2 regions of the Salinivibrio sp. IB643 genome follow, and region 2 is predicted to be linked to the other one. Evidence: predicted binding sites of a transcription regulator. Region 2 holds the regulator's gene; the other holds the start of a gene.
What was found. The regulator MetJ, encoded in region 2, represses methionine synthesis genes. The targets are predictions, from matches to a motif close to TTAGACNTNTANANGTCTAA.
Positions count from the first base shown of each region.

Region 1: a site for MetJ is predicted at 1,657-1,676, ahead of metK (methionine adenosyltransferase). Genes of this name have one in related genera too.

Region 1 covers NZ_MUFF01000013.1:10,197-14,630, reverse strand. Annotated here, with positions in the region: gene BZG77_RS07695 (phosphoglycerate kinase) at 1-362, opposite strand, end outside; gene epd (erythrose-4-phosphate dehydrogenase) at 431-1,438, opposite strand; gene metK (methionine adenosyltransferase) at 1,748-2,902, shown strand; gene BZG77_RS07680 (SprT family zinc-dependent metalloprotease) at 2,975-3,478, shown strand; gene rsmE (16S rRNA (uracil(1498)-N(3))-methyltransferase) at 3,598-4,329, shown strand; gene gshB (glutathione synthase) at 4,347-4,434, shown strand, end outside.
Region 2 covers NZ_MUFF01000007.1:161,977-166,410, reverse strand. Annotated here, with positions in the region: gene BZG77_RS05780 (bifunctional aspartate kinase/homoserine dehydrogenase II) at 1-866, opposite strand, end outside; gene metB (cystathionine gamma-synthase) at 942-2,102, opposite strand; gene metJ (met regulon transcriptional regulator MetJ) at 2,289-2,606, shown strand; gene BZG77_RS05765 (malic enzyme-like NAD(P)-binding protein) at 2,690-3,934, opposite strand; gene rpmE (50S ribosomal protein L31) at 4,190-4,405, opposite strand.

The DNA of each region.
Region 1 (4,434 bases), on a different contig from region 2:
TTCTTCTTCTCGCCTTTATTAAAGCGAACGTTTTCTAGCACGACGAGCTCACCGGCGTTCAGTTCAAGACCGTCTAAGTAATCTTTAGCCAGACTAACGTTGCAGTCTAGCGCGTCGTCAAGATAGTTCACGACAGGTTGCAGTGAGTATTGGTCTTCAGGTTGTCCTTCTTCAGGACGCCCCAAGTGAGAGGTCACCATCACTTTCGCACCGGCTTCCAAGCAGTGTTTGATGGTAGGCAATGACGCCAAAATACGTGCGTCAGAGGTAACTTTACCGTCTTTTACCGGCACGTTCAGATCCGCACGGATAAAGACACGCTTTCCGGCAAGATCTAAGTCGGTCATCTTAATTACAGACATAGGGTCCTCTCTATAAGGTTGCAAATTGAAACTGACTTAATCAGGGCGACCCCCTTGCGTTAGCGCACTCATTGCGCCATCGCCAAGGTGGTATCCAACATTCGGTTGGCAAAGCCCCACTCGTTGTCGCACCAAACCAACGTTTTTATCAGCTGATGATTACTCACCCGCGTTTGCGACCCATCGACAATGGCACTGTGTGAGTCGTGGTTGAAGTCTATCGACACCAAGGGCGCTTCGGTATAATCCAGTATACCGTCTAATGTACATCGAGATGCGGTTTGCAGAGCTTGATTTACGTCATTAACTTTCACTTTAGTACGCACAGTGACACTTAAATCCATAGCTGTCACGTTTATCGTCGGCACACGCACAGAAATCGCTTCGAACTTGTCAGAAAATTTCGGAAAAATCCTACCGATCCCAACATGCAATTTGGTATCGACAGGAATGATAGACTGGCTAGCCGTGCGTGTACGACGAAGATCGGAATGGTAGGCATCGATCACCTGCTGATCATTCATTGAAGAGTGAATGGTGGTGATGGTGCCAGACTCAATACCAAAGTGCTCATCCAGCGCTTTAATCACCGGCACAATGCAGTTTGTGGTACAAGATCCATTGGAGACAATACGATCGTCTGTCGTCAATGCCTCGTGATTGACGCCATATATCACGGTTCGGTCGACATCTTGGCTCGCAGGGTGTGAAAACAAGACTTTTTTAGCGCCAGCGGCAATGTGTGCTTCGCCGTCTTCACGGGTACCAAATTTGCCCGTACAGTCTAAGACAATATCGACATCAAGATCACGCCAAGGTAACAGTTGTAATTCCGGTAAGTGAAGAAGGCGAATGCTGTCGGTGGCGACAAACAAATGTTCTTGATTGTAAGAAACAGGCCAGCCGAATCGACCGTGGCTCGAGTCATACTGGAGCAGATGCGCCATCGCTTCCGGCTCGGCGAGTTCATTAATCGCCACCACTTGAATGCGATCGTGCTTACCGCTCTCGTACAGGGCACGCAATACGCTGCGCCCTATGCGGCCAAATCCATTAATTGCGACTCTGAGTGCCATGTCCATCGGTGCTTGTTTGACGATGGTACACAGTGTATCTCAAGCACGTAAAAGACGCACGTATTGTGTGATCTCAACCAAGAGCTATATACGCTTTGTCTCCTCTCGCCTTGTGATGACTTAAGGCTTGGTAACTCTCCTAAATGCTCGCCTTTGCTATACCTAGAGAGGCCCCCTGATGCATTAACTGACTTGCGTTTATCGTATTTGCGAATAAAATAGACGTCTAGAAGTTAAAACATCTGAGATGATCGGCGAGACAACTCGCTACGTATCGTCGGTATTCTTGATAACCAATGAGAGTGTCACATGGCTAAGCACCTGTTTACCTCAGAGTCCGTCTCTGAAGGCCATCCTGATAAAATTGCCGATCAGATTTCTGATGCGGTCTTGGATGCCATTCTTGAGCAAGATCCCAAAGCGCGCGTTGCCTGCGAAACCTATGTGAAGACCGGAATGGTCATGGTAGGCGGGGAAGTGACGACCTCAGCCTGGGTTGATATTGAAGAGCTCACTCGCCAAACGGTACGCGATATTGGTTACGTTCATTCCGATATGGGTTTTGATGCTAATTCTTGTGCAGTATTGAACACCATTGGCAAACAATCGCCTGATATAAACCAAGGCGTTGACCGCGCTGATCCCAAAGATCAAGGTGCGGGCGATCAAGGGATTATGTTTGGTTTTGCCACCAATGAAACCAATGTACTGATGCCTGCCCCTATTACTTACTCACACCGTTTGGTTGAGCGCCAAGCGCAAGTACGTAAAGATGGCATCTTAGATTGGCTACGTCCTGATGCAAAAAGCCAGGTCACTTTCGCCTACGACAACGGCAAGATTGCGGGCATTGATGCCGTGGTGCTGTCAACACAGCATTGCGACAGCATTTCAACCGACGATCTCCGCGAAGCGGTCATGGAAGAAATTATCAAACCGGTTCTACCTGCAGAATGGCTCACCAAAGAAACCAAATTCTTTATTAATCCAACGGGTCGCTTTGTGATTGGTGGCCCAATGGGAGACTGTGGTTTAACCGGCCGTAAAATTATCGTGGATACCTACGGTGGCGCAGCCCGTCACGGTGGCGGGGCATTCTCAGGCAAAGATCCATCAAAAGTGGATCGTTCTGCCGCCTACGCCGCACGTTATGTAGCGAAAAACATCGTCGCAGCTGGCCTTGCTGACCGCTGTGAGATTCAATTGTCGTACGCCATTGGTGTGGCCGAGCCAACGTCTATCATGGTCGAAACTTTTGGCACTGAAAAAGTGGCGCCAGAGGTGATTATTAAAGCCGTTCGTGAGCACTTCGATCTACGTCCGTATGGCCTACAAGAAATGCTCGACTTACTGCAACCTATTTATAAGCAAACTGCTGCGTATGGCCATTTTGGTCGTGAAATTTTCCCATGGGAGAAAACCGACAAAGCAGACCTATTGCGTGAATTTGCCAAGCTTGGTTAATCTGGCCTGATTCGCTTTTTACAAAGGGAAGCATTCGCTTCCCTTTTTTGATCGCAGTGTGAGTCGACACCTATGCCTTCTCTATCTAACACCTTGATACAATCGGTCACCGACCAGGTCCACGCCTGTATTGATCATGCCAATCGGCAATTAGATCGCCAACTGGTTTATCCAACAATAGGCTTTACGTTACGAGGGCGCGCCGCAGGCACCGCGCATCCGACAGAATGGCGATTACGGTTTAATCCGGTATTGCTCCAGCAACACGCCGACGCTTTTTTTCATGAGGTGATCCCGCATGAAGTCTGCCATTTAGTCACGTTCGCGCTGCATGGGCGTGTCAAACCTCATGGTCCGGAATGGCGCGATCTAATGACTAACTTGTTTCATGTTCCAGCAAACACGACCCACCAGCTTGATATCACAGCGGTGCAAGGGAAAACCTTCTCGTACCAATGCCGTTGTGGGCCAGTGGCCTTAACGATACGCCGTCATCATAAAGTTCTGCGCGGCCAGGCAACCTATCGGTGCAAACAGTGCCAACAGATACTAACGCCGGTCAGCGAAAAACATTAGCTATTTGCTTTTCCGTTCACCGTCCCCATATTATTGACACGTTCCCGATTAACACATCACCTATTGCCACCGGTAGCCATGTTACACTGGAGGCTGATTGATAATGGAAAGCGAACACCATGCGAATTCCTCGAATTTATCACCCGGCGCCTTTACCGTCTCAAGGCACGGTGACCTTAAGCGATGAAGCGGCGAATCACCTAGGCCGCGTATTAAGAATGCAAGCAGAGCAACCAATTCTGCTTTTTGATGGTTCTGGGGCACAATTTCCAGCGACCTTGACGCAAATCAGTAAGAAACACGTCACCGCAACCATCTCAGCCCGCGAAGAGGTCGGTGTTGAATCGCCACTAGATTTTGAACTGGGACAGGTTATTTCTCGTGGTGAGAAAATGGAATTTACCGTACAAAAATCGGTTGAGTTAGGGGTAAATACCATTACGCCACTTTTATCGGCGCGATGTGGGGTCAAGATCAATGCTGATCGACTGGAGAAAAAACGCCAACAATGGCAAAAAATAGCCATTGGCGCGTGCGAACAAAGTGGGCGCAATATCGTCCCCACCGTGAATCCCGTGATCAACCTAGACACTTGGTGCCAACAGGCATTTGATGGACTGAAACTCAACCTTCATCCTCGTGCACCGTATTCCCTCAATACACTTCCTCAAGCCCCTTCTAAGCTACGTTTGCTGATTGGGCCAGAAGGCGGATTGTCAGAAGAAGAAATAGCGATGACACGTGATCGCGGTTTTGAAGAAATTTTATTGGGCCCTCGGGTCTTACGCACAGAAACGGCAGCGCTGACAGCCATTACCGCGCTACAAGTCCGTTTTGGCGACCTGGGTTAACGGCAAACAGGAGAGACATGATGAAAATAGGTGTAGTGATGGATCCCATTGAGGCCATCAGTGTAAAAAAAGACTCCACGTTTGCCATGATGTTGGCGGCACAAC
Region 2 (4,434 bases):
CAACGTAAGGTCAGATCGGTCGCACTTTGCGCCACTGGCTGTAAAGTACGGCTATGAAGCACGGGCGCCGCCAAGCGTGCCAATTCGCCTGCTTCATCCAATCGGATTAAGGGTAACAAGCAAGCATTCTCGACGTGGCGTGGATCCGCACTGTATACACCGGCAACATCACTCCATATAGTCACGCGGCGGACCCCCGCTAACGCACCGAGTACCGTGGCCGAATAATCTGACCCGTTACGCCCCAAAAGCACGGTTTCCCCAGCTTGATTTTGCGCCATAAATCCCGTAATCACGACGTGAGATTGCGTGTGCTGAGAAAGTTGCTGCCGTAATAGTGGCCATGATGCGCCGCGATCGACCTCGGGTTGAGCCGCACGTTCCGCGCGTAAACAGTGGCGCGAGTCCAACATCACCGCCTGACGACACTGCTGATTAAGCAGCGCGGCTAATAAACGCGCCGACCAAACCTCTCCGAACCCTTGCACATCGGCTTGTACGCTGTCGCTCAGCGCTGTCTCCCCGAGCGACGCGATCGTCGCGATGTCAGCAGATAAGGCATCAACCAACTGTTGTTTGTGATCACCGTTGATCAGATTTTCAATCAAGTCTTGCTGAAAGGCACGGACGCCTTGCAAGGTCTCATGCGCCAACCGGCCATCTTTGCCCAGTTGAGCGAGCCAAGCAATGAGCTGATTGGTCGTTTTCCCCGCCGCAGAGACCACAATTAAGTCGTGCGCCTTTGCATGCCCCGTCAGCACATCGACCACACGGCGATAACAATCTGGGCTCGCTAAACTGCTGCCACCAAATTTATGCAATTGGCGTTGTGATTCGGGGGCGGTGTCCATCGGTTGCGCGTGCATGGCGAGGTCTCTCTTGGTCTCAATAAATATCAATAAAGCGGCGTGCTATGACAGCAACACCTATAGCAATCGGTTTTACTGGTTAGCTAAATGGGCGAAGGCATGCGCCAAATCGGCCACTAAGTCTTCTGCGTCTTCTAGTCCAATAGAAAAACGCAGCAACGTCGGGGTAATGCCAGCCTCGGCTTGCGCGTCATCACTCATCGCACGATGGGTCATTGACCCTGGATGCGTGACCAGACTTTCTACCCCGCCCAGCGACTCGGCAAGCGCAAATAAGGATAAGCCTTCAATAAAACGTGCGATCCCAGCGGAGTCCGTGTCCAGCTCGAGGCTGAGCATACTACCAAATCCAAACTGCTGACGGGCGGCAATGTCATGGCCTGGATGTGTCGCCAAACCGGGATAGTAGAGTTGCCGCACCGCAGGGACTGTTTGCAAATAGGTTAATACCGCTTGCGTATTTTGCTGATGTTGTTTAACCCGAGCGCCCAAGGTACGCAACCCTCGCAATGTCATATAACTGTCAAAGGCGTTACCTGTCGCGCCCAAGCAGTTGCCCCACCACGCTAATTTTGCAGCCAATTCAGGCGTCTTCGCCACTACAGCGCCACCGACAATATCAGAGTGACCATTAATAAATTTAGTAGTGGAATGCACGATGATGTCCGCACCCAGTGAAAAAGGCTGTTGGAGTGCTGGCGATAAAAAGGTGTTATCGACCACCACCCATGCCCCCACTTGGTGGGCCTGTTGGCAGATTTTAGCAATATCGACCACACGCAATAGCGGATTAGAGGGTGTTTCAACTAACACCAGTTTCGGCTGTTTTGCCAGCGCAGCGGTTAACGCCTGGTGATCAGATTGATCGACAAAACTGACCTGCCAAATCCCTTGCTTGGCGCGTGACTCTAACAAGCGATAGGTACCACCATAACAATCGTGCGGTGCAACAATGTGATCCCCTGCATCCAGTAAAGACAACACCAAGTTAATGGCTGCCATCCCACAGTTGGTCACCACGGCACCGGCTCCGCCTTCCAGTTCCGTTAACGCTTGCTCTAACTGAGCTCGAGTTGGATTGCCCCCACGGGCATAATCATAAGTGGGAACGTCGCCAAAAGCAGGAAAACGATAGTTGGTTGATAAATACAAAGGCGGCACAACCGCATGATGTTGCGTGTCAGTGCCAATTCCTGTTCGAACGGCAATGGTGTCGGTTTTTTTACCTGTCATGGTTCATCCTTGCTCTTGTTGCGCTGGCACGATTTACGTGATCCAGTCGTCATCATACTACCTTACCTCTGTACTTTTAGGACGTCAACACTTCTAGACGTCTAAACACCTTTGCATGTGGCGGTTAATATAGCTAAAATCTCCGCAGCATCATTCTGGGTATTCCATAATCAAGATAGGTGAGACATGGCGCAGTGGAACGGCGATTACATTAATCCGTATGCCGAACATGGTAAAAAGAAAGAGCAGGTAAAGAAGATCACCGTCTCTATCCCACTTAAAGTATTAAAAATTCTTACTGATGAGCGCACTCGCCGTCAGGTTCATAACCTGCGTCATGCGACCAACAGTGAGTTATTGTGTGAGGCATTTTTACATGCCTATACCGGGCAGCCTCTGCCAACCGATGACGACATCCGTAAGGATAAACCCGATAGCATTCCTGCCGAGGCACGTCGGATCATGGAAGAGTTGGGTATTGAGTTTGACGACAGTGAATACTAAACAAAAAAACCGCCATCGGCGGTTTTTTTATGGTAAGGCACTGTTTTCTAATTACAACATGTTTTCTTTACAGCATGTTTTCTTTACAACATATAGTTGTCTGGCATCTCAATACGGGCTACGCCGGTTTCGACGGCCGCAAGCGCCACGGCACGTGCTACCTTGGGCAGTAAACGGGCATCCATCGGCTTGGGAATGATGTAATCCGGGCCAAAACTGAGTGAAGACAAGCCCGCGGCATCCAAGACAGATTGTGGTACAGGCTCTTTCGCCAAACCACGAATCGCCTCAACGGCGGCCAACTTCATCGCATCATTAATTTCACTGGCACGCACATCTAATGCTCCCCGGAAAATAAACGGGAAACACAAGACGTTATTCACCTGATTCGGGTAATCCGAACGCCCCGTTCCGATGATCAGATCATCCCGGACTTGGTGCGCAACCTCTGGATTAATTTCAGGATCTGGGTTTGAGCAGGCAAACACGACAGGCTTATCCGCCATCAGTTTTAATGCCTCAGGCGAGAGCAAATCCGGGCCTGATACGCCAACAAAGAGATCCGCACCTTCAATCACATCTTCGAGGGTACGCTTATCCGTGTTATTGGCAAACAACTGCTTATACTTGTTAATGTCATCACGACGGGTGTGAATTACCCCTTTGCGATCCAGCATGTAAATCTTTTCGCGCTGGGCGCCACATTTAATCAATAGCTCCATACAGGCCACCGCAGCAGCACCCGCACCGAGACACACGATGGTGGCTTCACCAATATCTTTGCCTTGCAACTCGAGCGCGTTAAGCATCCCCGCAGCAGTGACAATCGCGGTACCATGTTGATCATCATGGAAGACAGGCACTTCACAGCGTTCAATCAGCTGCTTTTCGATCTCAAAACAATCTGGGGCTTTGATATCTTCAAGGTTGATACCGCCAAAGGTGTCAGCAATATTGGCTACGGTATCAACAAACTCATCGATGGTGCGGTGTTTAACTTCAATGTCGATCGAGTCCAAGCCGGCAAAACGCTTGAACAATAACGCTTTGCCTTCCATGACAGGCTTTGACGCCATCGGCCCTAAATTCCCTAACCCCAAAATCGCGGTGCCGTTTGAGATCACTGCGACCATATTGCCTTTACCGGTATAACGATATACGGCATCCGCATCTTGGGCTATTTCACGCACAGGTTCAGCAACGCCTGGGCTGTAGGCGAGAGCAAGATCCGCCGCTGAATCAGCAGGCTTACTGAGTTCGATAGAGATTTTTCCGGGTGTAGGGTATGCATGATAATCCAGCGCTTGCTGGCGTTTATCGTCCGACATGTCGTTTTCCTAGTTATTATCGTGAAGGGATAACCAATATCGGCAGGGAAGGATGACCGATATTAGCCAGACACTCTACAAACCACACAGGAAAGGTTTGTATAAGGGTAAAGATGGTAACGCAGCGGGGAAACGTCCACCAGTACTAACGCCGTATTCGCGATGATGCTCGGACCTGTTGTCCGAATACTAGGACGATACGATCAAAAAAAGGGACGCTGATGCGTCCCTTCTCTATATTCGGTCAATAGCTGCTTATTTTTTGCTGCTAAGGGCACCGAAACGTTTCTTAAAGCGATCAACACGGCCACCAGCATCAAGGATACGCTGCTTACCGGTATAGAATGGGTGACATTTGTCACACACGTCTAGGTTGATGTTTTTACCTAGGGTTGTGCTGAACGCAAATTCGTTACCGCAAGAGCATTTTGCTGTGACGGCTTTGTACTCTGGATGGATACCAGCTTTCATAGGGATAACCTCATTTTAAAGGCCGTGTC